Regions from separate parts of the Pantoea sp. AS142 genome, predicted to be linked through region 1. Evidence: riboswitches for the same ligand, from Rfam matches in the RefSeq annotation. Region 1 holds a riboswitch; each other region holds the start of a gene.
The links. A riboswitch is a leader RNA that binds a small molecule or an ion and turns the genes downstream of it on or off. The one in region 1 is predicted to bind thiamine pyrophosphate.
Positions count from the first base shown of each region.

Region 2: it holds a riboswitch for thiamine pyrophosphate, as region 1 does, so the genes downstream of both, thiC (phosphomethylpyrimidine synthase ThiC) here and tenA (thiaminase II) in region 1, are expected to answer to the same signal.
Region 3: it holds a riboswitch for thiamine pyrophosphate, as region 1 does, so the genes downstream of both, WFO64_RS08125 (FAD-dependent oxidoreductase) here and tenA (thiaminase II) in region 1, are expected to answer to the same signal.
Region 4: it holds a riboswitch for thiamine pyrophosphate, as region 1 does, so the genes downstream of both, thiM (hydroxyethylthiazole kinase) here and tenA (thiaminase II) in region 1, are expected to answer to the same signal.

Region 1 is NZ_JBBCMO010000003.1:208,704-216,197, forward strand. Features, by position in the region: gene ascF (PTS cellobiose/arbutin/salicin transporter subunit IIBC) at 173-1,621, shown strand; gene WFO64_RS08970 (6-phospho-beta-glucosidase) at 1,654-3,084, shown strand; TPP riboswitch at 3,169-3,271, shown strand; gene tenA (thiaminase II) at 3,340-4,041, shown strand; gene WFO64_RS08980 (ABC transporter ATP-binding protein) at 4,038-4,778, shown strand; gene WFO64_RS08985 (ABC transporter permease) at 4,775-5,536, shown strand; gene WFO64_RS08990 (ABC transporter substrate-binding protein) at 5,561-6,496, shown strand; gene WFO64_RS08995 (sensor domain-containing phosphodiesterase) at 6,533-7,494, opposite strand, start outside.
Region 2 is NZ_JBBCMO010000018.1:3,561-11,054, forward strand. Features, by position in the region: gene WFO64_RS21840 (DUF1481 domain-containing protein) at 1-449, opposite strand, end outside; gene hupA (nucleoid-associated protein HU-alpha) at 519-791, opposite strand; gene WFO64_RS21850 (YjaG family protein) at 980-1,570, opposite strand; gene nfi (deoxyribonuclease V) at 1,634-2,302, opposite strand; gene hemE (uroporphyrinogen decarboxylase) at 2,305-3,372, opposite strand; gene nudC (NAD(+) diphosphatase) at 3,413-4,183, opposite strand; gene rsd (sigma D regulator) at 4,273-4,779, shown strand; TPP riboswitch at 4,933-5,033, shown strand; gene thiC (phosphomethylpyrimidine synthase ThiC) at 5,121-7,043, shown strand; gene thiE (thiamine phosphate synthase) at 7,046-7,494, shown strand, end outside.
Region 3 is NZ_JBBCMO010000003.1:26,059-33,552, reverse strand. Features, by position in the region: gene WFO64_RS08140 (HesA/MoeB/ThiF family protein) at 1-764, opposite strand, end outside; gene WFO64_RS08135 (thiazole synthase) at 774-1,532, opposite strand; gene thiS (sulfur carrier protein ThiS) at 1,535-1,732, opposite strand; gene WFO64_RS08125 (FAD-dependent oxidoreductase) at 1,716-2,660, opposite strand; TPP riboswitch at 2,794-2,913, opposite strand; gene WFO64_RS08120 (ArsR/SmtB family transcription factor) at 3,053-3,370, opposite strand; gene WFO64_RS08115 (alkene reductase) at 3,387-4,505, opposite strand; gene WFO64_RS08110 (hypothetical protein) at 4,765-5,658, opposite strand; gene WFO64_RS08105 (hypothetical protein) at 5,690-5,929, opposite strand; gene WFO64_RS08100 (AAA family ATPase) at 6,126-6,674, shown strand; gene WFO64_RS08095 (GFA family protein) at 6,689-7,117, opposite strand; gene WFO64_RS08090 (LysE family translocator) at 7,281-7,494, opposite strand, start outside.
Region 4 is NZ_JBBCMO010000002.1:393,825-401,318, forward strand. Features, by position in the region: gene ahpF (alkyl hydroperoxide reductase subunit F) at 1-1,453, shown strand, start outside; gene WFO64_RS06835 (AEC family transporter) at 1,518-2,477, opposite strand; gene WFO64_RS06840 (hypothetical protein) at 2,574-2,771, opposite strand; TPP riboswitch at 3,078-3,178, shown strand; gene thiM (hydroxyethylthiazole kinase) at 3,213-4,010, shown strand; gene thiD (bifunctional hydroxymethylpyrimidine kinase/phosphomethylpyrimidine kinase) at 3,997-4,797, shown strand; gene WFO64_RS06855 (GntR family transcriptional regulator) at 4,856-5,542, opposite strand; gene WFO64_RS06860 (mannitol dehydrogenase family protein) at 5,643-7,103, opposite strand; gene WFO64_RS06865 (MFS transporter) at 7,171-7,494, opposite strand, start outside.

The DNA of each region.
Region 1 (7,494 bases):
ACCCACCCCGCTCAGGTGATGGAGTTCACAAAACACAAATCGGACTAATTTTTACGCTTGTCGACGCTTTAAAAGCACTTCATGATTTTGTGAAACCGGTTTCCTATTTGCCTGCCCGCAGGCGCAAAAACATAAAAATTTTGACCGATTTCCCCTACAGAGAAGAGCGATCATGCCCAGAAATGATGCCGAGGTGTCACGCGCCATCGTCGATGCGCTAGGCGGCCTCACCAATATCGAAGCCGTAACCCACTGCATGACCCGCCTGCGGTTTGTAGTGAAAGATGAAACCCAGGTTGACTGTCCCCGGCTCAAAGCGATCGATGGCGTCATGGGTGTGGTGCACCACGATACCCAGTACCAGGTGATCATCGGTAATAACGTTTCGCAGGCTTATCAAGCGGTGCTGGAAATGGGATCGCCCGCCGCGTCATTGTCTGTACCGGTGACACGCAAATTCACCCTGAGAGGCATTGGTGCAGGCATTCTTGATGCGCTGGTGGGCACGATGTCGCCGCTGATCCCGGCCATTATTGGCGGCTCAATGGTTAAGCTGCTGGCGATGATCCTTGATATGGCAGGCATATTCGAGAAAGGCTCATCAACGCTGGTGATCCTGAACGTGATTGGCGACGGCGCGTTCTTCTTTCTGCCGGTGATGGTCGCCGCCTCTGCGGCGCTAAAATTCAAAACCAACATGTCGCTGGCGATTGCCATTGCCGGTGTACTGGTCCATCCCAATTTTGTTGAGCTAATGGCAAAAGCGGCGCAGGGTCAGGCAGTTGAATTCGCTTATATTCCGGTGACCGCAGTGAAATATACCTACACGGTAATCCCGGCGCTGGTCATGACCTGGATCCTGTCGCACATTGAGCGTGGCGTGGATCGTATTACTCCTGCTGTCACCAAAAACTTCCTGAAACCGATGCTGATTGTGCTGATTGCAGCCCCCGTCGCCATTGTGCTGATTGGCCCGATTGGCATCTGGATCGGCAGCGGCATCTCCACGCTGGTCTACTCCGTGCATGGCTATCTTGGCTGGCTTTCCGTCGCGATTATGGGCGCAATCTGGCCGCTGCTGGTGATGACCGGGATGCATCGGGTGTTCACACCCACCATCATCCAGACCATTGCCGAAACCGGCAAAGAGGGCATGGTGATGCCGTCAGAGATTGGCGCCAACCTCTCGCTGGGGGGATCGTCGCTGGCGGTGGCGTTTCGTACCAAAAACCGTGAACTCCGCCAGACCGCGCTGGCGGCGGCGGCCTCAGCCATTATTGCCGGCATTTCAGAACCGGCCCTGTATGGCGTTGCGGTCCGCTTAAAACGGCCACTAGTCGCCTGTCTGATCAGCGGGTTTATCTGCGGCGCGCTAGCGGGCATTGGCGGGCTGGCCAGTCACTCAATGGCCTCTCCCGGCCTGTTTACCAGCGTGCAGTTCTTCGATCCTGCCAATCCAATGAGTATTGTCTGGGTCGGAGCGGTAATGATTTTGTCTGTGGTGCTGTCGTTTGTACTCACACTGCTGTTAGGGTTTGAAGATATTCCTGAAATCGTACCCGGACACACAGCGCAACCCGCGCCCGCTACAGAACGCGCTAACGCGATCCATAGCCACTAAATGGGTCACGCTGACCCGGAAAAGAGGAATGCATGTCTGATTCAAGGTTTCCGCAAGGATTTTTATGGGGCGGCGCGTTGGCCGCCAACCAGAGTGAAGGCGGTTATCGTGAGGGTGGAAAGGGCTTAACTACCGTCGATATGATCCCGCATGGCCCGCACCGTATGCCGATAAAACTGGGCCTGGAAAAGCGTTTTACCCTGCGTGACGATGAATTTTATCCCAGCCATGATGCGATCGATTTCTATCACCGCTATTCAGAGGACATCGCGCTGATGGCCGAGATGGGGTTCAGCGTATTCCGCACCTCTATTGCCTGGAGCCGCCTCTATCCCAACGGTGATGAACTGACGCCCAATCAGCAAGGCATCGACTTTTACCGCGCGGTCTTTGAGGAGTGCCGGAAATATAATATCGAACCGCTGGTCACGCTCTGTCATTTTGATGTGCCGATGCATCTGGTAACTGAATATGGCTCGTGGCGCAATCGAAAAATGGTCGACTTTTTTGCCCGCTATGCCCGCAGCTGTTTCGAAGCCTTTGATGGCCTGGTGAAATACTGGCTGACCTTTAATGAGATCAATATCCTGCTACACAGCCCGTTTTCCGGTGCCGGTCTGGTGTTCGAACCCGGTGAGAATAAGGAGCAGGTGAAGTATCAGGCGGCACATCATGAACTGGTCGCCAGTGCGTTGGTCACCCGGCTAGCGCATGAAGTGAATCCGGCTAACCAGGTCGGCTGCATGCTGGCAGGCGGCAACTTCTACCCCTGGTCCAGTAAACCGGAAGATGTCTGGGCGGCACTGGAAAAGGATCGCGAAAACCTGTTTTTTATTGATGTGCAGGCGCGCGGTGCCTATCCGGCCTACGCTGCCCGCGTGTTCCGTGAAAAAGGGGTGACGCTGGAAATCGCTGACGGGGATACCGAACTGCTGAAAAACAGTGTCGATTTTGTCTCATTCAGTTATTACGCCTCACGGTGCGCTTCGGCAGAGATGAACGAGCAGAACAGCAGCGCCGCCAATGTCGTGAAATCCCTGACTAATCCCCATGTGCCACGCAGTGAATGGGGATGGGGCATCGATCCGCTGGGGTTACGCATTACCATGAACATGATGTATGACCGCTACCAGAAGCCGCTGTTCCTGGTAGAGAATGGCCTGGGCGCACGCGATGAAATTGATGCGGATGGCGAGATTAATGACGACTACCGCATCCGCTATCTGCGGGAACATATTCGCGCCATGGGCGACGCCATTGAAGATGGCGTACCAGTAATAGGCTACACCAGCTGGGGCTGTATCGATCTGGTTGCCGCTTCAACCGGTGAAATGAGCAAGCGCTACGGTTTTGTCTATGTTGACCGGGACGATCGGGGTAACGGCACGCTGGCGCGCACGCGGAAAAAATCTTTCTGGTGGTACAAGAAAGTGATTACCAGTAACGGCACAGACCTTGAGTGACAATGTCACTTAAGAGTTAGCTTTCTGGCTTTTAATGAGTCAATAACTGTGCCGTTGTACTCTGGCGTTTATTATCGTATAACCACTGTCTCCGAGGGGTGCCCTGTAATGGGCTGAGATGGCGTAAGCCGAACCCTTTGAACCTGATCTGGGTCATGCCAGCGAAGGGACGGGTCGGCAGATTTTCTGCGTTTTCTCCTGCATCATTCCCTGTTCCAGACCGTATGCCCGGATCTCCCTGTTACTGGAGATCCCATGTCACATCCGCTTTTCGATACCGGCTTTTATGGTCGTCTGCGCCAGCAGGCTGGCACTCATTGGCAAGCCTATATTGCGCACGATTTTGTGCAGCAGCTCGGTCGGGGCACGCTGCCACCGGTCGCTTTCCGCCATTATCTCACCCAGGATTACCTGTTTCTGCTGCACTTTGCCCGTGCCTGGGGTCTGCTAATTAGCAAACTCTCTGAGCCAGCAGCCTTACATAGCGCAACGGCATCGCTTAACGCCATCGTCAGCGAACTGCCGCTGCATCAGAGTTACTGCCAGCACTGGGGCATCAGCGAGGCGGCAATGGCGAGCGAACCTGAGGCAGTGGAAACGCTCAACTACACCCGCTACGTGCTGGACGTGGGTCACACCGGGGATGCGCTGGAGCTGATGACGGCGCTGATGCCATGCGTTGCCGGTTACGCTGAAATCGGTCTGACGCTACTGGATGATCCCACAACCCGCTTTGAGGGCAATCCTTACGCTGCATGGATAGAGAATTACGGTGATCAAACTTACCTGGCCGGTGTCCACTCCTCACTTTCACTGTTTGAAACCCTGGCTCAACAGCACGCCGGGAGAGAGCGCTTTGATCGGCTGGCGATCATTTTTACCACCGCAACCCGGCTGGAATCCGCTTTCTGGCAGATGGGTCTCAATCAAGCTGCCGCTGTTCGGATCAGTCCATGAGCCAGGGGTGCGATGTCGTGCCAGCTGGCATTTCAATTCGCCAGCTCTGCGTGAATTTCGGTCAGCAGAAACTCTTCAGCCAGTTAGATCTGGAGGTTGAGGGCGGCAGATTTACCGCTTTACTGGGTGCCAGCGGCGTCGGTAAAAGCAGCCTGATGCGGGTCATTGCCGGTCTGATGCCTCCAACCTCGGGGCAGATTAGCGGCAGCGATGGTCAACCTCTGACCGGACGGATCGCCTGGATGGGTCAACAGGATTTGCTCTACCCGTGGCTAACGGTTGAACAAAATGTCTGCCTCGCCAGTCGCCTGAAAGGTGAGAAAGCCGATCGCGACTGGGCGAACCATCTGCTGGAACGGGTGGGTCTGAGTCACTGCGCCACCGCCCGCCCTGCGGCACTCTCCGGCGGGATGCGTCAGCGCGCCGCTCTGGCACGCACCCTCTATACCCGTCAGCCCATTGTACTGATGGATGAGCCTTTCTCTGCTCTGGATGCATTGACCCGCAGTCAGATCCAGACGCTGGCCGCAGAAGTGCTGGTCGGGCATACCGTGCTGATGATTACTCATGATGCCGCAGAAGCCTGTCGGCTTAGTCACCAAATACTGCTGGTAGGTTCAGCGGGGGTTGAAGCTTGCCCGCCACTGCAGGGCCAGCCACCACGGGCAGCAGAAGACATCCACTTAATCCAGAGTCAGGCCGCATTGCTGAACCAACTGAGCAGGATAGCAGGATGAGATTACGCATGGGTTTCGCTAGTGTTCGCCGTGGCGTGATGATCGCTGTCGGGCTGATTACGCTGTGGTGGCTCGCCACACTGACTGACATTCCAGCCTTTCTGCTGCCCTCACCCGCTGCGGTCGCCACCGCGCTGTGGCAAAACGCGGGCTATTTTGGCCATCACACTCTGATTACGCTGACCGAGATCCTCTGCGGCATGGCTCTCGGCGTGCTGCTGGGTGGTGTGCTGGCGCTGAGCATGACCTTTTCGCCCTGGCTGCAGCGCTGGATGATGCCGGTGGTGATTACCAGCCAGGCGATTCCGGTATTTGCCCTGGCGCCGTTGCTGGTGCTCTGGTTTGGCTTCGGCATGGGTGCCAAAGTCGCGATGGCAGTACTGGTGATCTTTTTTCCGGTGACCTCCGCCTTTTTTGATGGCCTGCGTCGCGTCACGCCCGGCTATCTCGATCTGGCTCGCACTCTGGGCGCGTCACGTAGAGCGCAGCTGCGCCATGTCCGGCTGTTAGCCGCGCTGCCCGCCCTGGGGTCAGGATTGCGGATGGCGGCAGCAGTAGCGCCGATTGGCGCAATCATCGGTGAATGGGTCGGATCGGCCGAAGGTCTGGGTTATGTGATGCTGAATGCCAACGCCCGGATGCAGAGTGACCTCTGTTTCGCTGCCCTGTTTATTCTGGTGCTGGTGACGCTGGCCCTGTGGCTGACTACCGACCTCCTGCTGCGCCACCTGATTACCTGGGCACCGGAGACACTTTAATGACCTCTACAGATGAGAAATCCCATGACTAAAATGCCTCTGTTTACCTTGCTTTTCAGCACCACCTTCGCCACAGAGGCTCTGGCGACGGAAAAACTGACGCTGGTGCTCGACTGGTATATCAATCCCGACCACGCGCCCATTATGGTGGCCCAGCAGACGGGCGCATTTGCGGCAGAAGGGCTGGAGGTCAACATTATCCCACCTTCCGATCCGGCACTCCCGCCGCGTCTGGTGGCGGCGAAACAGGCGGACCTGGCGATTACTTATCAGCCGCAGCTGAATCTCTTCGCCGATCAGGGTGTGCCACTGATACGGGTTGGCACGCTGATTAATATGCCCCTGAACACCCTGATAACACTCGATAAAACGATTAAGCGTCCGGCAGATTTGAAAGGTAAGCGTATTGGCTATTCGGTCAGCGGCATTGAACAGGCAACACTGGCCACTGTGCTGAACCATGACGGCATAAAGGTCGATCAGGTTAAGCGGGTTAACGTCAATTTTCAGCTCACCAGCGCCCTGATAACCGGAAAGGTAGATGCAGTTATCGGCGGGTATCGCAATATCGAAGCACAGGAGATGAAACTTGCGGGTAAAGAGCCAGTGGTGTTTAACGTCGAGGATTATGGTGTGCCGCCTTATGACGAACTGATTATCGTCGCCAACCGTGATGAGGCCGGTCAGGAGAAAATCAAAAAGTTTTTGCGGGCACTGAAGAGGGGGAATGCTCAGTTGCAGGCGCATCCAGAGGAGAGCTGGCAGGCCTTTGCCCGCGCACATCCGGAGTTAAACACGCCGCTAAACCATCAGGCATGGCGTGCCACCCTGCCCCTATTCGCCGCCGATCCGGCAAAACTGGATCGCGCACGCTATCAGGCTTATGAGCAATTTCTGTTTGATAACAAGCTGATTAAAAGCATCACCCCGGTTGAGCGGTACGCCACTGGCAGTGAGTAAAAAGAGCGCCCGCAGCCATTGCTGCGGGCCAGTTGACTAGCGTGACTTCTGATAAAGCCAATGTTCAATGTCGCTGGCTGGCAGCGGTTTTGAAAAGAAGTAGCCCTGGATTTGATCGCAACCGTAAGTTTTCAGCAACCCCAGTATCGCTTCCGTCTCCACGCCCTCGGCCAGCACGACGTAATTCAGCTCTTTCAGCATCAAAATAATGCATCTTACGATGATTTTAGATGCCTCATCTTCACCCATCCGCGAGATCAGTGACCGATCGATCTTGATCACATCCAGCGGAATATCCTGCAGATAGCTGATGTTGCTATAACCTGTGCCGAAGTCATCCAGCGAGATCACAAAACCGTGCGACTTCAGCGCTTGCAACCCCTTAATCGCCACATCGCTTTTGGTGATCAGTTCATTCTCAAGACATTCGATGCCCATAATGGCGTTGGGTAACTGAGCCGCTGCTAATTTCGCCACCAGCTTTTCGGCAAAATCGGGCTTTGCGAAATCGCGCTCGCTGACGTTGATTGAAACCGGTATCAGATCGTACTCGCGATCCCAGCGCGCCAGTTGCTCAACGGTATGATCGATTACCCAGTTGGTCAGATCGGAAATCAGGTTGGTTTTACCCGCCAACGGAATAAATTCTGATGGGAAAAGCTCGCCCCGCTCAGGATGATTCCAGCGGATCAGCGCCTCAAGCCCGACCGTTTTACCGGTTTTGAGACACACTTTAGGCTGCCAGGCCAGGTAAAGCTCTTCGTCTTTATTCAGCGCCTGTGCGAGATCGTTCATGATCATAAAGTCATCGGTGCGCCGCGAGTCGTAACTCTCATCAAAGAACATCCCACTGATATTTTCATCAATCGCCTCATGCAACGCGCTCACGGCCTGACGCACTGTTTCATTCGCATCCATCTGGCCCGGTACAAACTCTGTTTCACCGACAAAGACATCCAGGTCGAGCGTGATATTTTCCGCCAGATCGGCCTTCATAT
Region 2 (7,494 bases), on a different contig from region 1:
CCCTGTCTGAGGAACACCTGACCACTTAACAGCGCATCGCTGAGGCTGCGCATCCGCTGGGCATCAAATTTATAGAGTTCAACGGCATCCGGGCTGACCGCTTCACGCCGGCCTGAAAGCTGACGCTGCATAAAGTTAAGCCCACCAGCCTGATCAAAACGCAGAGTCACATCGTCAGGTTGTTTACCCTTCACCTGACGCTGAATGCTGATTAACGCTTCTTGCAGCCAGACATAATCCGTCACCTCCCCCTCACCGCCACTGAACGGCGTATAAAAGGTGCGAATATGTACCGACTGATGGTCGCTGTTTTTGCGCCAGATACGAACAACACCACGATCGGCAAGATAGCCACTAGCAGAAAAGGGGGGAATATCCGGAGTAGAGCTGCAACCAAATAGAAACAAGGAGAGAAACAGAACAGATAAACGCTTAAACAGCGGGGTCATGATGGCTGGCCTCTTAAACAAAAGGGGCGAAACGCCCCCTGTTTTAAAGCTTAACCGCAGTGCGACGTCTTACTTAACGGCGTCTTTCAGCGCTTTACCAGACACGAATGCCGGTACATTTGCTGCAGCGATTTTGATCTCTTTGCCAGTCTGCGGGTTACGACCGGTACGCTCAGCGCGGTGGTTCACTTTAAAAGTACCAAAACCAACCAGTTGTACAGCATCACCATCTTTCAGAGACTCAGTGATCGCAGCCAGAGTAGATTCCAGCGCTGCCTTTGCCTGAGTTTTAGACAGGTCAGCTTTTTCTGCGATCACGTCAATCAATTGAGTCTTATTCATAAGTTATCCTTAAAGTGTATTTATCGCTTGCTAAGCAACGAGTGCGAGGGAAAAGCCATATTCTGGCACTCTTCTGCCTGCACGCACCGATAGCCACAATTTTCAGCCCCCCAAATGTAGACCAGACAGGGGGCCAATGTGAAGCCTCCAGGCGCGCTAATTCGGGCCTGAAGTCACGTTTTATCGCCTTACTGCTGGAAATTTATACCGATGTTGCTAATTCCCGCTTCACGCAGGTCAGATCGCAGACCTTTAATCAATTCAAGGTCGCGCTCTTCACACTCCGCCAGCAGGCGGAAAATCTCCCACTGGAGGTCCCACTCATCAATGATAGCTGGGTTTTCACGCAGCTCTTCGTCGGTCATTTCGCGTCCAGCCTGAGTCATTTCCAGCATGGCAACAGTGGTAATTGAGGTCTCGCTGACTTCAATTGCATGCTCAAGAGTTTCACCGCTCAACTGCGCATGCACGACTTCGCTTAATGCCACGCAGGCATCGATAGCCGGATAAACACCATAAACCTCAAACGCATCGCCATCAGGAATGGCAGCTTCGAGCTTTTCCAGCTGGCTGTCGAAGTTTATCTTCGCATCCTTGACGGTCAGGTTTTCCCAGATCAGATCAAGAACCCGGCGATAGAGTGCCGGATCGGCAAATTCAGTCTGCTCGCAGAACGCACGATAGTTGGGATACATGCGCTCGCACAGGCAGGCCATAAAAGTAAGGTGCTGCCAGCTTTCCAGCTTCGCCAGACGCAGATGAACGGGATTTTGTAACATAAAGGTGGCTCTTATTCGTTTCGCTGGCCGCAGTGTAACTGCAAAAGCGCAGCACAAACAGTGTTAAAGCGCGTTTTGCCAGCGCTGGAAAGCGGCTCGATTCGAAGCAACCGCATCGGCCCAGCGTGTAGGTTCAGGCAACCGATAACCACGCGTACAGTTTTCGACCCAGTGTAGCGCGGTATCCAGGCTGACACGATGGCCGGTGGCGACAAACAGCGGATTACAACGCAGCTTGCTGCGCAATACCCAGCCTATCTGCTCACCTTTGTCGATCAGCGGCTGACGACTGCCAGGCTCCGCATCCAGATCGGCAAAACGTCCACACAGACGACTTTTTGCGACGCCAATGGTTGGCACATCGACCAGCAGGCCAAAATGCGACGCGACGCCAAGCCGTCTTGGATGCGAAATACCGTGCCCATCCACAAACAGCAGATCCGGTTTTTGTTTCAGCATCTGCCAGGCGGCCATTAGCGCTGGATACTCACGGAATGAGAGAAAGCCCGGAATATAGGGCATAGTGGTCTCAACGCGCGCGATGCGATGTTCCACCAGCTTCAACGATGGATATTCCAATACTACCATCGCCGCGCGCGTGACGGTGCCTTCCTGCTCAAATCCAACGTCTGCTCCGCCAATAAAGCGGGGCGGCAGCACGTCAAAGTCGTCTTCGCGCACCACGTCAGCGGCGCGTTCTAACTGCTCAGCGCGAAGTGCGGCAATGTCCATGATTACTCCTGATGCCAGGGACGTGATAAGCGATGTACAGCGTCAACAAAGACACCTGCATTTTCGGGTGGAACATCCTGATGAATACCGTGTCCCAGATTGAAGATATGTCCGGTGCCTGAGCCAAAGCGTTTCAGGATCCCGGCCACTTCCTGTTCAATACGCTGAGGTGCAGCATAGAGCATAGAGGGATCCATGTTGCCCTGCAGCGCGACTTTGTCGCCCACGCGACGTCGGGCGTCATCGATATCGGTGGTCCAGTCGAGACCCAGCGCATCACAACCGGTGGCAGCCATCGCTTCCAGCCACTGTCCGCCCCCTTTGGTGAAGAGCGTCACGGGTACGCGGCGACCGTCGTTTTCACGTAGCAGGCCATCGACAATTTTGTGCATGTAGTGAAGTGAGAACTCGCGATAATCACGACCGGTCAGCACGCCGCCCCAGGTATCGAATATCATCACGGACTGCGCACCGGCGCGAATCTGAGCATTGAGATAGAGGATGACGCTGTCGGCCAGCTTATCCAGCATCGCGTGCAGCGTAGCGGGATCGGCATACATCATCTTCTTGATTTTGGTAAATGCCTTGCTGCTGCCGCCTTCCACCATGTAGGTGGCCAGCGTCCACGGACTGCCTGAGAAGCCAATCAGCGGCAGATCACCGTTCAGGTTTTTACGGATAGTGCGGACGGCATTCATCACATAGCCCAGCTCCATTTCTGGATCGGGCACCGGTAAACGCTCGACGTCAGCGCGACAGGTCACAGGATGAGAGAAACGCGGGCCTTCGCCGGTTTCAAAATAGAGACCCAGTCCCATCGCATCCGGAATGGTCAGGATGTCACTGAAGAGAATGGCGGCATCCAACGGATAACGGCGCAGCGGCTGGAGAGTGACTTCACAGGCCAACTCGGCGTTTTTACATAGCGACATAAAGTCACCCGCCTGGGCGCGTGTCGCTTTGTACTCCGGTAAATAGCGCCCGGCTTGTCGCATCATCCATACCGGCGTGACATCAACTGGCTGACGTAACAGGGCACGCAAATAACGATCGTTCTTCAGTTCACTCATCTCAACACTCTCTCAATAACAGGCGTGTAGTGTAGCACTTTCACACTTCGGCGCGGCACAGGGCGACGGTATCTTCAATCAGACGGCGCGCCACGGTGCCTGGCGGCGGCAACAGGGGCAGGTCATCAAAACGGAACCAGGCCGCATCCAGCAGCTCTTTGCCGTCGTGTTGCAGATCGCCGCTGGCATATTCCGCCATAAACGCGGTCATCAGCGATTGCGGAAAGGGCCACGGCTGGGAGGTGACGTAACGGACGTTTTTGACCCGGATATTGCTCTCTTCCATCACTTCGCGGGCAACGGCCTGCTCCAGCGTCTCGCCAACTTCCACAAAACCCGCCAGCACGGTGTAGACCTTGTTGCGATGGCGGGCATGATTCGCCAGCAGGATTTCATCACCACGACGGATAGCGACAATGATGCAGGGAGCGATCTGTGGATAGTAACGCTCGCGGCAGTGACTGCAGAGACAGGCAAATTCATGTTTGCTGTGGTACATCTCATGGCCGCAATAGCCGCACCAGCGATGAGACCGGTAGAATTCTGCCAGCTGCACACCGCGACCCACCAGCTGAAACAGCTCTACATCCTGATCGATCAACTGTCGTACTGAGAACATATCGGCAGAACGCGGCTCACAAATTAGCCAGACTTTTTCGCCCTGCCATTCACCGATAGTGCGGGCCTTACTGCCGGTCAAACCAAATTTTTCGGCGTTTCCGTGGGGCAAATCACCTTGTGGCAACCAAAGTTTCTGTTCATGGCTGACAATCCACCATCCAGCGTCTACGCTTGAGATTTCGTATTGCATTTATTTCGTCATCCTTAGCGTCAAAACGCACGCTGAAGCCCTGATGTTAAGTGTGTAGATAAACAACTATAACTCACATGGAGTTAGATATGCTTAACCAGTTAGACGTCCTGGCTGAACGCGTAGGTGGCAGTAATGAACTGGTCGATTCGTGGCTTGAAGCTCGTCGTCAGCTACTGGTGACCTATTATCACCTTGTCGGCCTTAAACCTAAAAAAGAGGCGCTGACGCGTCTGGATGAACAGGCTCTGGACAACTTCTGTCACAGCCTGGTCGATTATCTTTCTGCAGGTCACTTCAGTATCTATGAACGCGTCATCAGTGAAATGAGTGGCGACAGCCCGATGATCGCCGCCGCGCAGATCTATCCACCGTTGGAAGCCAACACTGAACGTCTGATGCAACTGTATGACGGTCAACTGCAACAGGCGATCGACGACGAGAACTGCATGACCTTTCAGCAGGCGCTGTCCGAAGTCGGCGAAGTGCTGGAAGCACGGTTTACGCTGGAAGATAATCTGATCCAGCTGGCATGGGATAACCAGCTTGCCACTCCGCCGGTTGCCAATGACAGCCATATCGCGCGTCCGGCTTAGCCGTCATCACTGGTAAAAGGGTTGAGATTATCTCGTCGCCCTTTTATGCTGAACAGGTTCTGAGGAGCGTACTCCAAAGAACCTTTTTTATTTTTGCTTTGAAATACAAGGTTTACGCCTGACTCTGTTGTGATCAGACGCCAGCGTAAAAACAGCTTCTTGTCGGAGTGCCCAGTTGGGCTGAGACCGTTAATTCGGGATCCGCGGAACCTGATCAGGTTAGAACCTGCGAAGGGAACAAGAGTAAATATTTTCTGTATGCCAGTACGTTTACGCTGTCTATACGGTTACTCCTTCCGAACTCCGGACAAGCATCGTTCCCCCTTAACAGGAAGATTGCTATGTCTGACCCAAAAATAACCCGTCGTGAACAACGTGCCCAGGCGCAGGAATTTATCGATTCCTTGCAAAGCGGCAGTGCATTTCCCCAGTCCCGTCGCATCTGGATTACCGGCAGCCGCGAGGATATTCGCGTTCCCATGCGCGAAATCGCGCTCAGCCCGACCCACCTCGGCGGCAGCAAAGAACAGCCTCTTTATGAGCAAAACGAAGCGGTACCGGTCTATGACACGGCGGGGGCTTATGGCGATTCCGCGGCACAGATCGATGTTCATCGTGGCCTTGAAAAGCTGCGCGCCCGCTGGATTGCTGAACGCGACGACAGCGTGCTTCTGGAACAGAACAGCTCAGACTATACCCAGCAGCGGCTGGCTGACGAGGGACTGGATCATCTGCGCTTCGATCAACTTCCGACACCGCGCCGTGCCCGCGCAGGCCACCGCGTCACGCAACTGCACTATGCCCGCCAGGGGATCATTACCCCGGAAATGGAATTTATCGCCCTGCGGGAAAATATGGGCCGGGAGCGAATCCGCAGTGAGGTGTTGCTGCAACAGCATCCAGGCCATAGTTTTGGCGCGCATCTGCCCGCCGATATCACGCCCGAGTTTGTCCGTCAGGAGGTCGCTGCCGGCCGCGCCATCATCCCTGCCAATATCAATCACCCTGAATCGGAGCCGATGATCATTGGCCGCAACTTTCTGGTTAAGGTCAACGCCAACATCGGTAACTCGGCAGTAACCTCTTCCATTGAGGAAGAAGTGGAAAAACTGGTCTGGTCGACTCGCTGGGGAGCCGATACGGTGATGGATCTCTCTACCGGCCGTTATATTCATGAAACACGCGAATGGATTTTGCGAAACAGTCCCGTGCCCATTGGTACCGTGCCGATTTATCAGGCGCTGGAAAAAGTGAATGGCGTGGCCGAGGCACTGAACTGGGAAATTTTCCGGGACACGCTACTTGAGCAGGCAGAGCAAGGCGTCGATTATTTCACGATCCATGCTGGCGTGCTGCTGCGTTATGTCCCGATGACCGCGAAGCGTCTGACCGGGATTGTGTCGCGGGGTGGATCGATCATGGCCAAATGGTGCCTGTCGCATCATCAGGAGAGCTTCCTGTATCAGCACTTCCGGGAGATCTGTGAAATCTGCGCCGCTTATGATGTTTCCCTGTCTCTGGGTGACGGCTTACGTCCGGGGTCGATTCAGGATGCCAATGATGAGGCACAGTTTGCCGAACTGCGTACCCTGGGCGAACTGACCCGCATCGCCTGGGAATATGACGTTCAGGTGATGATTGAGGGGCCGGGGCATGTCCCGATGCATATGATTCGTCGCAACATGACCGAACAGCTCGACCTGTGCGATGAAGCCCCCTTCTATACGCTTGGCCCGCTTACCACTGACATTGCACCTGGCTATGACCATTTTACCTCAGGTATCGGTGCCGCCATGATTGGCTGGTTTGGTTGCGCCATGTTGTGTTACGTCACGCCCAAAGAACATCTGGGCCTGCCGAACAAAGACGATGTGAAGCAAGGATTGATCACCTACAAAATCGCGGCGCATGCCGCCGATCTGGCGAAAGGCCATCCGGGGGCGCAGATACGTGATAACGCCATGTCCAAAGCGCGCTTTGAATTCCGCTGGGAAGATCAGTTTAACCTGGCGCTGGATCCCCATACTGCAAGGGCTATGCATGATGAAACCCTGCCGCAGGAGTCGGGCAAAGTGGCCCATTTCTGCTCAATGTGCGGTCCTAAATTCTGCTCGATGAAAATTTCCCAGGAGGTGCGCGAGTTTGCGGCACGCCAGGATGCCCGTGCCGAGCCGGTTGAAGTAGGCATGGCGCAAATGTCAGACCGTTTACGCAGCCGCGGCGATGAGTTTTATCACCCCGCCGATGCCATTAATGAGGATTAACCATGCCTGCATTTCCCGCTACCGCTCCGCGCCTGGGGCTTTATCCGGTAGTTGATAGTCCCGCGTGGATTGAACGCCTGCTGGAGACGGGCGTTCGCACGCTGCAGCTGCGCATGAAAGATCAGCCCGATGAGGTCGCCGAGCACGCCATTGCTCAGGCGATTGCACTGGGCAAACGCTTTGACGCGCGCCTGTTTATTAATGACTACTGGCAGCTGGCGATTAAGCATCACGCCTATGGCGTGCATCTGGGTCAGGAAGATCTGGATTTCGCAGATCTCGCCCACATTCATCAGGCCGGATTGCGACTGGGACTCTCCACCCACGATGATGCGGAACTGGATCGCGCCCTGGCGATCCAGCCCTCTTATATCGCGCTTGGGCATATCTTTCCGACACAGACCAAAGAGATGCCTTCTGCGCCTCAGGGCATTGAGCAGCTAAAGCGACA
Region 3 (7,494 bases), 180 kb from region 1:
TCCACAATGCAATCTTCCTCCGTGAGCATGAGTCGATCGATAAAAGGCGTGCCCGGCACGTCCGGCTCGGGCGCATCGTCAAAGCGGAACGGCCGCACGTGCCAGTCAACAAAATCGCAATGAATCATGCAGCCTAGCGGCGATGGCGTCAGTTTTAATAAAACACTCAGCGCCATCTGCGCCTGCATTGCGCCCAGCGTTGCCACCGCAGGTCCCATCACGCCTGCGGTGTTGCAGTTACCCGAGACCACGGGTAACTGCGGAAACACCGCGCGATAGCTGGGCGCACCGCCACAGAATCCACCGACATAGCCTTTACGTCCCAGCACCGAGGCGCAAATCAGTGGCAAACCTCGCGGAGAGCAGGTGTCGGAGAGCAGATAAGTGATAGCAAAGTTATCCGCCGCATCCACCACCAGATCGATCCCCTCCAGCACCTGTGGCAGTTCACTGGCGTTCAGCTGTTGTGGATGCGCTTCCACCTGACAGTCTGGATTTCGCTGCCCCAGCGCACGCTGGACGCAAAACACTTTCGGCTGCCCCACATCGTCCACCCCAAACAGCGTCTGCCGATGCAGGTTATGCAGTTCAACCCGATCGCCATCGTAAAGGCGAATAAAACCTACGCCTGCGCCTGCCAGTAAGGGCAGCAGCGTCGCGCTAAGCCCGCCCGCCCCCACCACCAGCACCCTTGCGCTGCTCAGCCGTTGCTGGCCCGCTTCACCCATTTCCGGCAACATTGTCTGTCGCTGATAACGTGACATTGCCACTCCTTATCTGAATTGTGCCAGGCCAAAAACTGGCGTGGAGGCTGACGCCATATCGCGCTGCTCCATCAATCCTGCCTGAAACGCCTCGTGCCCCCCGTAGATCGCGGCGGCAAAGGCACCCGACATTCTCACTGGATCGCGCGCTTTTGCCACCGCAGTGTTAAGCAGCACGCCATCGAAACCCATCTCCATAGCCTGTGCCGCCTGGCCTGGTGCGCCGATCCCTGCATCAATAATCAGCGGTATATCTTTAAACCATGCACGCATAGTGCGCAGCCCCTCGATATTGCGCAGCCCCTGGCCTGAACCAATCGGCGCGCCCCAGGGCATCAGCACTTCACAGCCCGCTTCCAGCAATTTTTCGCCCACAATCAGATCATCGGTGGTGTAGGGAAAGACCTGAAATCCGTCAGCGCAGAGAATGCGCGCGGCTTCAACCAGCGCAAACGGATCGGGCTGTAGTGTGTCGGCATGGCCAATCACTTCCAGCTTTATCCATGTTGTATCGAACAGTTCACGTGCCATCAGTGCCGTCGTCACTGCCTCTTTCACTGTGTGACAGCCCGCGGTATTGGGCAGAATACGTTTATTGAGCCGTTGCAGTAGCGTACGGAACGCCCCGCCCTCGCTGCCTTCCCGTCGCAGGCTGACGGTAATAATCTCCGCACCAGATGCGTCTATCGCCTGATGCAGAATGTCCGGTGATGGATAGCCAGCGGTACCGAGCAGAAATCGGGATTGCGGAACAAACTGGTAGAACATGATCAACCTCCCTGCATGGGTGACAGGATTTCCAACTGGTTTCCCGCCTCAAGCTGCTGGCTGGCATAACAGCTGCGCGGCACAAACTCGCCGTTCAGCGCGGTGGCGACCGTGCGCGGATCAATCTGCTGCTCCTGCAACAGCTCAGCCAGCGTATTTGCACCGGTTTCAATCGTGCGGCCATTAAGTTCCACTCGCATAACTAATCTCCTGAGTGAGTTGCAGCATAAGTTTTTCAGCCATAATCGGGGCCAGCAAAAAACCGTGGCGGTAAAGCCCATTGAGGAAAAAACGGCCATTTTCGTAGCGGACCTGTGGCAGGTTCTGCTGATAAGCGGGCCGGAGACCGGTGCCGCTCTCTGTGATCCGAGCTTCTGCCAGCGCCGGATGCAGACTATAGGCGGCGCTGAGCAGCTCCATCATTGCCCTGGCGCTGATCGGGCTGCTGTCGTGGCTTTCAACCATGGTCGCACCCAGCATGAAGTGGCCACTGGCACGGGGCACCAGATAGCAGGGGAAGCGCGGGTGGAGAAGCCGGACAGGACGGGAGAGCTGAATTTCGGGCGCGTGCAGGATGAACATTTCGCCACGCACTGCACGCAGTGACGGCTGCTGGTCAGCAGCGTGGATGCCACGGCAGTCGATGATTTTCCCGCTGGGTTTACCACTGTGAATGGGCACCCCCGCCTGTTGCAGCTTATCGTGCAGTTGCTGCAACGCGCGGCGCGGATCGAGATGCGCCTCGCCGGCGAAAAACAGGCCGCGGGCAAAGCGGTTTTCCAGCGCCGGTTCAACCTCACCAGGCGCGACCCACTGATGCTGCTCCGTCATGCTGGCGAAGCGCGTCAGTTCGCGGCTGTCGCGCGGCGGCGCAACCACCAGCGTGCCCTGCTGCTCCACGCCCTCTACACGTTTCGCCCACCAGCTGGCAGCGTGCTGGCCCCATTCGATCACCTGTGGAGGTGCACTTTCTGCTTCGCACCAGGGCGCGAGCATGCCCCCTGCCCAGTGCGAGGCCGCACGGCAGTCAGGCTGAGTAATGATTTCAACGGTTTCTCCCTGTTCCGCCAGCAGCGTGGCGACACAAAGCCCGGCAACGCCGCTGCCGACCACCGACCAGCGGCTCAAAATGTCCACCAGACAGCAGAAGAGAGATTCAGGATTAAGTGGGTCACATTCGCCTCGTTATCAGTTAACGAAGACCCGTGATACCAGAAGGGAAAAGGCAAGAGCGGCGCGACTGCACCCTTGCGGCAAGTATCTGATGAGATACCCGTCTTCCTACGCCAGTATCAACTGGGTCAGGTTCTAAGGGTCGCTAAGCCGCGCGGTGCGCTATTAGCCTCTCAGTCTCTCTGGCGAGACTCCCCTGACGGGTTTAGTTGTAAGGTAAGCAGGCAGTTTCGTCAAGCAGACTGCATGGAACAGAGTCAGAAAATCGGGGAGACGTTCAGGGTCTGGCTGTCCGGGCAAACCTGCAATGGCAGCCCGGTCAGGCAAAGGTATTGAAAATGCCGTCGCTACAAAAGCGCCTGCAGCGATTGCGTCACCGCTTCGGTGACTTTGCGAATACGTGGTTCGACGCGGCGATAGTAGGTCCATTTCCCCACTTTACTGGCTTCTACCAGCCCTGCGCTCTGAAGTGCTTTCAGGCATAACGAGGTGGCGGGCTGTGATAAGCCCGCCTTGTCCTGGATGAGACTGGCACAGACGCCATACTGATCGAAAGGATAGAGCTGGGAATAACCCGCAAACGCTTCGTCAGGATTTTTAAGCCACTTTAGCACTGCCACCCGGGTTGGGTTAGACAGTAGCTTCAGGGCATTTTCGGGGGACATGCCGCCTCACAGAACATCAGGATAGGTAAACAGGATAGTCAGTATAGCCTTTCTCACTGCCGCCATACAGGGAGGCGTGATCGACATCATTCAGCGGAAAGCCTGATTTAATCCGCGCCGGCAGGTCAGGATTAGCAATAAATGAGCGGCCAAAACCAAACAGGTCGCCCCAGCCTTTTTCCAGCATATGCTGTGCTTTTTCTGCCGTGTAACGACCTGAATAGATAATCGGTGAGCGAAACGTTTCCCGTAGCGCAATACGGAAACTCTCAGGCATATCCGGACTGTTATCCCAATCCGCTTCGGCTATTGAGAGATAGCAAACTTCCAGTTCGTTGAGCAGTTGCGCGGCACGGATGTAAGTCGCGTGGGGATCGCTTTCGACCAGTCCGAGATAGACGCGCTCTTCGTCGGTACTTGAAAACAGCGGCGCAAACCTGACGCCAACACGGTGGCTGCCAAATACCGAGCTGACCGCCTCAACGACTTCACGCAGAAAACGCAGACGATTCTCAGCTGATCCACCATATTCGTCCGTACGGAAGTTAGTGTGCTCAGAGATAAACTGGTTAATCAGGTAACCGTTGGCGGAGTGCAGTTCCACGCCGTCGAAACCGGCTGCTTTGGCATTCTCTGCTGCCCGTCGGTAGAGTTCCACGATCTCTTTAACTTCAGCGGTGGTCAATTCCCGTGGTGCGCTGGGCGCAGTTAATATCCCGGCTCCTGGCCCTGTTTCAATAAATACCCGGACGTTATCGGCTGTCATGGCTGAAGGCGCAACGGGTGCCTGCTTGCCTGGCTGAAGTTCATTGTGCGAGACGCGACCAACATGCCAGAGCTGACAGAAAATCGTGGCACCTTCCTGATGTACCGCCTCTGTGATCTTTTTCCAGCCGGCAATCTGCGCGTCGCTGTGGATCCCTGGCGTCCAGGCATAGCCTTGCCCGCGAGGCTCAATCTGGGTGCCTTCGGTGATCATCAGTCCCGCGCTGGCGCGCTGGCGGTAATATTCCACCATTATATCGCCGGGAATGTTGCCCGGCTGTTCGCTGCGGCAACGCGTCAGCGGCGGCAGTACTATGCGGTTCCGAAGTTGAAGATTACCCAGATTCAGGGGGGTAAAAAGTGACGACATGACTAAAAATCCTCTGATATGTGAAGAGGTGGTATTATATTTACACATTTAAATTTGTAAATGTGTAATCTCTCCTTTTTTCCTGGGATGGTTGAGATCAGAAAGACAGTTTCAGGCTGGGTCGTTAAATAGTACTGTAATAACAATAAGTAATTGCTGGTCGTGAGGGGATAACGTCAGTCTGGCTATCCTGCAAATGCGGCTCTGTGGCGCGTTTCTTAGCCACGAGTGTACCGTCACTTGCAGGATTATAGCGACATTATAAAGCGTATTTTTCAGTGAACGCCTGCCACTGCTGGCGATAAACCGCCAACTGCTTTAGTGCGGCATCGATAGAGGGCTGTGCTTTGTTGTGCGGGTTAGGCGTGGCACGGATCACGTCGGCAAAGGTGTTAAATACAGCATTCATGTCACTGCCCGACTTTGTCGCCTCCATCATTCTGGCCAATTCAATCTGTGGCCGCGCAGTGCCGCTTTTTACCTGGTCGAGGTCATCACGCGCACCCGCCACGATTTCGCTGGTGCCATATTGATGCGCGATATCCAGCATCTGCTGCGCCCCAAGCAGCAATCTCTCTTCCCGGAATGCCACTTTACTGTCGATCATCTCATCAACAATACCGGTCGCCTGGTCCCGCTTATCCTCCGGGACATATTTCTCAATCAATTTGTGCAGTTTCACCTGCGTAAGCGTCATTGCCATCGCTTCAGAGGTATCACTGTCATCGTACTGATTACGCCCCACCTGACCTTCAGCCAGTACCTGATGAAGCGCGCTCGCGAAGTCATCCATGCTGACCTGGGTGTTATCTGCCGTCATGTCCAGCAGCGGCCGGAATGTCCTGGCATCCCAGCTGGTATTGGGGTCATTAAACAGCGCATAGCCAAGGTTGAACGTCGGCCCCTGGCTGGCTGACTTGCCCCTCACCAAATCTTTCAGATCTTGCAGGTTTTCAGTCTGCTGTTCCGCTGAAATGGGCTCAGGCACGACCTGCATCAGGCGATCTCTCGCCTCCTGAGAGATCACCACTACGGTGTCAGGCAGCGTTTTCCCGGTAATGGATTCGGTTTTGACGTTTGGAGATAATTTGATTGTGCTGGAAGCGACAGAGTCTCTTGTCACCCCATCGGTAAGTCCATTGATTAAAGCCATAATGCCCTCTACGGTTTTTTTGGTTGAACAATTAATCGGCAAGATGTAACCAAACTTTACCGAAAACGCTCATGGAACGGCGGGCTTGACGTCTGAAAAGTTTATTTCTCTCTGCCAGACGCTGTTTGGACACTCTGGCTGTGGTGGCATCACGGTAACCATTTATGATCCAGATCGGGATCCTGATGGCACTGCAGCAGACCTCGTTGCCCATATTATTGGCAGCATTACGGACGATATCTGATTCATCAGGCTGGCGTTTTTTATTCACAGGTTGATCTTAATCGCAGATACTTTGTCTGCTTATCACACGCCTGACGGCGATGACTATGAAGTTAATTATCGGTGGATAACCGAACTGGGGTGGCAACACATCATCTTAGAATGTCAGATTATGTCGGATAGCGTTAAAGTCAGCAGAGCATAACGCACGCATATTTTTATAAGGATAATGCAGAGGAAACGTTGTGAATCATGCACTTTCTTTAGAGGCGCTTGGGCCACGCATTTGTATTATTGGCCCGTCGAACAGCGGAAAATCCACCTTAGCTGATGCAATTTCGCGCAAAACGGATTTACCGGCGGTTCATCTTGATCAACTTCACCATTTTCCGGGCAGTCACTGGATTCCCAGAGCACAGGCAGATTTTTTTCAATTACACGCGGAGGCAGTGCGTCAGGAAAAGTGGGTTATGGAGGGTAATTACACAAAATGCATTGAAGCGCGCCTCGCTCGTGCCACAGGATTGATTCTTCTTGAGGTAAAAGTGCCCGTGGCACTGCTACGGTATATCCGCAGGTGTTATTCATCCAGGCCCCGAATTGGCGGTCTCGGGGTGAGCAGCGAGCATGTGAATCTGGCGATGCTGAAATATATTATCCTTACTGCTCCGCAGAATCGAAAGCGCCATAAGACGCTTTACGACCAGGCCAGCCTGTCAAAACTTCTGCTTCATTCTCCGGACGATGTTAAAGCCTGCTCTGAATACTGGGGCTTAAAACTGACGCATCACTAAGAAAAGTGCTGCGATTAATCAAGTAGCTTCAGGCTTGTTAAAAGAGATTTCAGAGACTGAACGGGTCCGGCATGATTTGTCTCTGAACGGGTTGAGTCCCAGGGCATGGCGTCATCGGTACAATAATCCCCGATGCACTGCATATCGGCAGAATCATTCAGTAATCCAACCGGAAGCCACACATAGGGCCTGTCACGCAAGCGGTTAGGCACTGTAGAGCCACAGCTGGCACAAAAATCGTTGCGATAACCTGTCGGTTTACGCCATGAGCTTATCTGGCTTTCACCTGATATCCAGGTAAAGTCACCCTCTTTTACTAACGTTGCCAGGTTAAAGCCGGTCCCGCTCTGCTTTCTGCAAAGGGAGCAGTGACAGCGGTAATAAAATGCAGGGGTGACTGATATTTCGAAAATAACGGTTTCACACAGACAGGTGCCTTTCATTTCATCGCCTTGTTGGTTCGAATTCAGAGATTGCCTGAAACATGACTGCTTGTTGCGCTAACTTCTTTAGGGTCAGATGAAGGGCTATCGGGCCCGCATCAATACAACCCGACGCTGGCTCCCTGCCGGATCGGTTGCGTTTGCAGACAACCCCCCGTACCCATTAAACGAACCTGGCAGGGCTGAAAATCAGTTTCAGCCCTGCCAGCGTAAAGCAGCAGGCTAAGAGCGCATCAAGTCCGCGTCGAATGCGACGGTAAAACGCGCTCATCACGGCGGTTGAGAACAGCAGAGCGTAACCGCCGAACACAACCACGCAAATCGCCGCACAACCGCCGATGAGTAAAGGTAGCGTCGGGGCGGCCCCATTCGACTTC
Region 4 (7,494 bases), on a different contig from region 1:
GTTGGTTGATATCGCCGGCTTGTCTGACAAAGTCAGCTTCCGTGAAGAGAACGATCGTCAGGTGCGTAAGCCCTCTTTCCTGATCACCAACCCAGGTTCGAACAGTGGCCCGCGTTTTGCTGGCTCACCGCTGGGTCACGAATTTACCTCACTGGTGCTGGCACTGTTGCAGACCGGTGGGCATCCGTCAAAAGAAGCACAAAGCCTGCTGGATCAGATCGCCGCGCTGGACAGCGATTTCCACTTCGAAACCTACTATTCACTTTCATGCCATAACTGCCCTGACGTCGTACAGGCGCTGAATCTGATGGCGGTGATTAACCCGCGCATCAGCCACACCGCTATCGATGGTGGCCTGTTCCAGAACGAGATTCAGGAACGTAACGTAATGGGCGTGCCAGCGGTTTACCTCAACGGTAAAGAGTTTGGTCAGGGCCGCATGAGCCTGGCGGAAATCGTCAGCAAAGTGGATACCAACGCAGATAAACGCGCGGCGGAAGAGCTGAACAAGCGCGACGCTTATGAAGTTCTGATTATCGGCAGCGGCCCGGCGGGCGCAGCGGCAGCCATCTACTCAGCACGTAAGGGTATCCGTACCGGCCTGCTGGGTGAGCGTTTTGGCGGCCAGGTATTGGACACAGTGGATATCGAAAACTATATCTCCGTACCGAAAACCGAAGGGGCAAAACTGGCAGGTTCATTGCGCGCACACGTTGATGATTACAACGTGGACGTCATTGAAAGCCAGAGCGCCATCAAACTGATCCCGGCAGCGAAAGAGGGCGGCATGCACGCCATTGAAACCGCCTCAGGCGCCGTGCTTAAATCACGTAGCATCATCCTGGCGACCGGCGCACGCTGGCGTAACATGGGCGTGCCGGGTGAAGAAGAGTATCGCACCAAAGGCGTGACCTATTGCCCACACTGTGATGGCCCGCTGTTCAAAGGCAAGCGCACGGCAGTGATCGGCGGCGGTAACTCCGGCGTTGAAGCCGCCATCGATCTGGCGGGTATCGTTGAACACGTTACGCTGCTGGAGTTTGCCAGTGAGATGCGTGCTGACCAGGTGCTGCAGGATAAACTGCGCAGCCTGAAAAACGTTGATGTGATCCTGAACGCGCAGACCACTGAAGTGAAAGGCGACGGTACTAAAGTGACTGGCCTGCACTATATCGACCGTACGACGCAGACCACCCATGAGCTGCCGCTCGCCGGTATCTTCGTTCAGATCGGTCTGCTGCCAAATACGCCATGGCTGGAAGGCGCGGTTGAGCGCAACAAAATGGGTGAGATCATCATCGATGGTAAATGCGAAACCAGCCTGAAAGGCGTGTTCGCCGCAGGTGACTGTACCACCGTGCCGTACAAACAGATCATCATCGCCAGTGGCGAAGGGGCAAAAGCGTCACTCAGCGCTTTTGACTATCTGATTCGTAATAAATCGGCTGAATAACGTTCGCCAGCCAGACAGTAGCCCTTCAGCACCCGTGCTGAGGGGCTTTTTTTTTATTATCCTGTTAATAGCCCGCCAGCGTCATCAGCATCATCCAGATTGGCGTCGTCACTGCCGCAAACAGCGTAGAAAACAGCATACTCGCCGCCGCCGGGCCGGTAATGACATTAAATTTCTGCGACATCAGATAGACGTTAACCCCGACCGCCATCGACCCCAGCAACACCACCACTTTACTCTCCAGCGGCGGCAGACCGGTCAGCCAGGCGATTGCCCATACCGTCATCGGTTGCAGCACCAGCTTCAGCAGACACAGGGTATAGCTCTCTTTCAATCCATCCCGCACCCGATAGTGCGCCAGACTCATGCCCAGCGTTACCAGTGACAGGGGCGCCGCCAGCGAGGCCAGCATTCGCAGCGGTTCAGCGGCGAGTACCGGCAAGGGATGTTGCAGGAAACTCCATGCCGTGCCGCTGAGAATGCCGATGATCAGCGGGTTCTTCAGTACACCGATCAGGGTGCGCCACACGCCTTTCAGCGAGAAGCTGCCCTGTTTTGCCCACTCGACTGAAACGGTCAATAAGGTCCAGAGGATCAGGCTATTAAACACCAGCACCAGCGCTACCGGGGGCAGGGCCTCTGGCCCCAGCAGCACTGTGGCCACCGGGATCCCCAACATCACATTATTGGAAAAGATTCCCCCCAGCGCAAAGACCGATGCCGCCACACCATCCAGATTAAACAGTCGTGCCGCCAGCAACCGGCCCACCATAAACACCAGCAGGCAACTGCCAAAGAAGGCCAGTAACAGGCGCGCATCAACCGGCGGGCTTTGCGAAAAGGTGCTCATGACCCGAAACAACATGCAGGGTAGGGCAACATTGAACACAAAACGGTTCATCCCTTCGCTGATGCTGGCGGGCCATTTTCCGAGGCGCGTCAGGCCGTATCCCAGCAGAATCAGGATAAACAGCGGGGCTGACAGATAAATTTGATGGTTTAAGCTTTCAAACAGCAGTGGCATAGAGAGAGTCTGGTCAGACGATGATTAGTTACCAGACTAACAAATTGCTAACTAACTGTTAACTTAGCGGTGTCTGAATTGACCGTAGCTGGGACGTTAGCCCAACCAGCGGCGTGCCTGCTGGTCAGTAATATCACGGTAATAGACCCGGTGAATAATTTCGCCACAGCCTGAGCAGCGCGCGGAAATATAGGTGGAAAAATACTGTCTGCCATTGGGCGCCATGGCACCCTTGCGTTCAATAATAATATCCTGCCATCGATGGCGGTGTGGAATAAGCGCTGACAATCGCATCATACATCCTGAATAGTATGAATTTCCGTTCCAGAAGTTTTTAACCCCATGAAATATAATATTTTTTACGATGGTGCTGCGAGCAGGTTAATTATTATGGGATAACTCAGGTGGGCGCGGAAAATAATACCCGTCAGAGTAAAAAACGGGGCTACCTATTAAGAGGTAACTTGCTAACCCGCAGCATTAAGCCTCTTTTTGCACCGTCAGGCGTTGATCGGGATCATGTGAATTGTCTCATGCACAATTATTTGCCTGACTGGTGTCGCTTGCTTTCGCCGGACGGCTTGCCTATGCTGCAAACCGTAACACGACTCGGGGTGCCGCTTTCCACAGTGAAAGGGCTGAGAAAAACCCGCTGACCTGAACTGGATAATGCCAGCGTAGGGAAGTCTGATGCCTGACCGCATTCGCCTTCTTGTTCGCCGGTTGGGAGCTATGATGACACATCGATCTCAACACCTTTCTGCCGCGCACTTCGCGCCCCGTTTGCACACTTTCCGTTGTCAGTCACCGCTGGTGCATTGCATGACCAATGACGTGGTCCAGAACTTCACCGCTAACGTCTTGCTGGCACTGAATGCCTCACCGGCGATGGTGATCGATGCTGATGAAGCGGCACAGTTCAGCGGCTTTGCCGATGCCCTGCTGATTAATGTCGGCACCTTAACCCGCGAACGTCAGCAGGCGATGCAGGTTGCTATCACTGCCGCCAGGCAGGCGGGCACCCCCTGGACGCTTGATCCGGTCGCGGTCGGCGCGCTGACGCTGCGCACCGACTTTTGCCAGCAACTGCTGAGCCAGCAACCGGCGGTGATTAGGGGGAATGCTTCAGAGATTCTGGCGCTGGCACAGCAGGCCCGCGGCGGGCGCGGTGTCGATACGCTGCATCAGGCAGATGCGGCCCTTGATGCGGCACAGCAGCTTGCCATCACCTGGCGCACGCTGGTGGTAGTGACGGGTGAAGTGGACTACGCCACCGATGGTCAGCGAATTCTTACCATCAGCGGTGGCACGCCCTTAATGACGCGGGTGGTGGGCACCGGCTGCGCACTCTCGGCCGTGGTGGCCGGTTTCAGCAGTCTGCCTGGCGATCGGCTGATAAATGTCGCCACCGCCTGTCAGGTCATGGCTCGGGCAGGTGAAAAAGCGGCGTCGCAGTCAGCCGGGCCAGGCAGTTTTGCCACAACGTTTATTGATGCGCTCTGGACGCTGGAGGTGGATCATGAAACGCATTAATGCCCTGACGATTGCCGGTACCGATCCCAGCGGCGGCGCAGGCATACAGGCCGATCTCAAAACCTTTTCAGCCCTTGGGGCCTATGGCACCAGTGTGATTACCGCGCTGGTGGCACAGAACACCTGTGGCGTGCAGTCTGTTTACCGTATCACGCCTGACTTTGTGGCCGCCCAGCTCGATTCGGTGCTGAATGACGTACGTATCGACAGTGCGAAAATCGGCATGCTGTCAGAAACGGCCATTGTGGAGCAGGTTGCTGCCCGGCTGAAGCATGCGGAAATCCCGTTTGTGGTGCTGGATACGGTAATGATCGCGAAAAGTGGCGATGCGCTGCTCTCACCAGACGCCGTTGCCAGTGTGCGTGAGCTGTTATTGCCACAGGTCGCGCTGATCACGCCTAATCTGCCAGAAGCGGCGGTGTTGCTCGATTGCGCCATTGCCACAGATGAGGCTGAGATGCGCGAACAGGGGCGGGCATTGCTGGCGCTGGGCTGTCAGGCCGTGCTGATGAAGGGCGGGCACCTTCTGGCGGCGGAGAGCCCGGACTGGCTGGTCACGCATTCAGCAGAGCAGCGATTCAGCACGCGGCGCGTGAATACCCGTCATACGCATGGCACCGGCTGCACACTCTCGGCAGCCTTAGCCGCGTTGCGTCCACGCCATGTTGACTGGGCAGAGACGATTGGAGACGCTAAAAACTGGTTACAGCAGGCGCTGCTGCAGGCGGATTCCCTGGAGGTCGGGAAGGGTATCGGGCCGGTTCACCATTTTCATCAATGGTGGTAATAACGAACGCCCGCATCGACCAGCCAATCGGACGGTGCAGGCGATTAATCTTTCAGGCTCAGGGTGCTTCAAACCAGGCGCTGTTACGCTCGGCAATCGGGGTGATCGAGAAGATCATCTCCTGCAGGTGACGACGCATTGCCGCTTCGGCAGCATCGGAGTCATGGCGCTTCAGCGCGGCAAAAATCTCTTCATGCTGCTCAATCAGCTTGTCCGGCGGAGAGACTTCACTCAGCGTCAGAAATCGCACCCGGTCCATTGCCGCTTTGATATTCTCCACTGTCTCCCAGGCTAGCTTACAGTCAATGCTTTCAGCGATCAGGCGATGAAACTCATCGTCCAGGCTGAGAAAAGCCTGACTGTCATGCCGCTCAGCGGCCATGCGCTGCAGTTGCAGGTTATGCTCCAGCGCCATCAGTGCCGGATCATCAATCTCCAGCGCCGCACGGCGGACCACCGATACTTCCACCGCCTCACGGATAAAGCGGCCATCTGCCACCCGTTTAGCGGAGATTTTGCGCACGAAGGTGCCTCGCTGCGGCAATACCTGTACCAGTCCGGCTTCGGCCAGCTTGATGAACGCTTCGCGTACCGGCTGGCGCGAGACGTTGAAGCGCGCGGAGACCTCTTTTTCAGAAAGTAGCGAGCCCGGCTGAATTGCGCAGGTGACAATATCTCGGCGCAGATACCGGTAAATCTGCTGATTTACCGGTTCGCTGGGGGTAATGGTATAGGCGATCGACATGCAGCAATATCCATATTACGGCTGGCAGAGGCCAGCGCGATGGGAAAGTGTCAGTCTAATCAGCGCGCTGCGTCTGCGCCAGCGCTTTGTTACAGAGCCTTTAGCCGCGGTTTAGAAAGTGCTGCACTGTAGCGCGAGCCCCCTGCGTGGTCAGTTGCTCGTACCAGGCGGTCAGCCGGGCCACTACATCGGCATTTTGCAGCAGATCCTCGCCAAACACCTCGCGAATGGAAAGTAACGTCCGCACACGAGCCTCGCCATCTTCGCTACCCGCAACACATTCAGCCAGTTGTTTCTGCATCGGATCGCGAATCTCAATTGACTGACCCTGTTCATCGGTGCCGCCGACATAGTGCATCCATCCCGCCACGCCCAATAGCAGCAGGTCGCAGCGGCTACCGTGCTGCAGGTGCCAGCGTACACTGTCGAGCATGCGCTGTGGCAGTTTCTGGGTACCATCGGTGGCAATCTGTCCGGTGCGATGTTTAATCGCACGGTTTTCATAACGGGCGATCAGCGAATCGGCATAGGCGTTGAGATCCACGCCCTGAATGCGCAGCGTCGGCGCCTGCTCATCAACCATCAGTGAACGGGCGGCTGCGCGGAAATGGGGATCGGCCATGCAGTCGCTGATGTACTCATAACCTGCCAGGAAGCCGAGATAGGCCAGAAAAGAGTGGCTGCCATTCAGCATGCGCAGTTTCATCTCTTCATAGGGCAGAACATCACTGACCAGCTCGGCGCCCGCTTTTTCCCACGCCGGACGGCCATTGACGAAGTTATCTTCAATCACCCACTGAAAGAAGGGTTCCGCCTCTACCGCAACCCGGTCGCTGGAACCCAGACGCGTGCTCAGCGTGGCCAAAGCTGTATCGGTCATGGCCGGAACGATGCGGTCCACCATAGTTGAGGGGAAAGTGATGTGCTGCTGAATATAGTCCGCCAGCGCCGGATCCTGCCGCTGTGCCAGTTGCACAATCACGTTGCGCGTGACGTGACCATTTTCCGGCATGTTGTCACAGGACATCACGCTGAAGGCAGGCAAACCCCGTTCCCGTCGGCGGCGAATCGCAGCCAGAATCAGACCCGGTAACGAGTGCGGTGAATTCGGATTCTGCAGATCATGCACGATATCAGGATGCCCGAGGTTTAAATTGCCACTGGCGGGCTGGTGGCAGTAGCCTTTCTCGGTGACGGTCATGGAGACAATGGCCACCTCAGGCTGACTCATCGCGTTGATCACCGCCTCAATCCCGTCACTTTTTCCGTGCAGCGCCTGCGTAATAACCCCAATCACCCGGGTATGCATTTTATCATCGGCCATCTCAGTGAGGGTGTAGAGCAGATGCTGCTCACGCAGGGCCTGAATCAGCGCGCCGCTGTTGAGGTTCACTTCGCAATATCCCCAGTCGCTGCCCTGCTCAGCCAGCTTATCGCTGCAGAGTGCCTGATGAGCGCGGTGAAACGCACCAAAACCGATATGTACCATGCGGGTTTTTAACTGGCTGCGGTCGTAAGTGGGGCGCTGGACCTCAGCGGGCAGGCAATCAATCTGTAACATAGTTCGTCCTTATGGCAAACGGGGCGCAAAGCGCCCCAAAATCATCGTTCTGTTAGCGGAACAACACTCAGACCGAAACCGGCTTATCCTCAGGTTTCGGACTGCGAATCACAAACAGCACCAGGAAGGCACCCAGCGCGGCGACACAGCCAGCCAGTACAAATGCGCTATCGAATTTACCGGTGTGCTGAACTATAAAGCCGGTGACGATCGGCCCGATGATGCCGGAAAGGCTACCCACCAGATGGATAAAACCGCTGATGCTGCCGATACGGCTCTTGTGCACCACATCCTGAATAATTGCCCAGTAGATCGCGCCGGTAATGTAGAGAAAGAAAATCGACACCGACATCATCATCACTGCGGGAACGACCTCTTTTATCGTACCCGC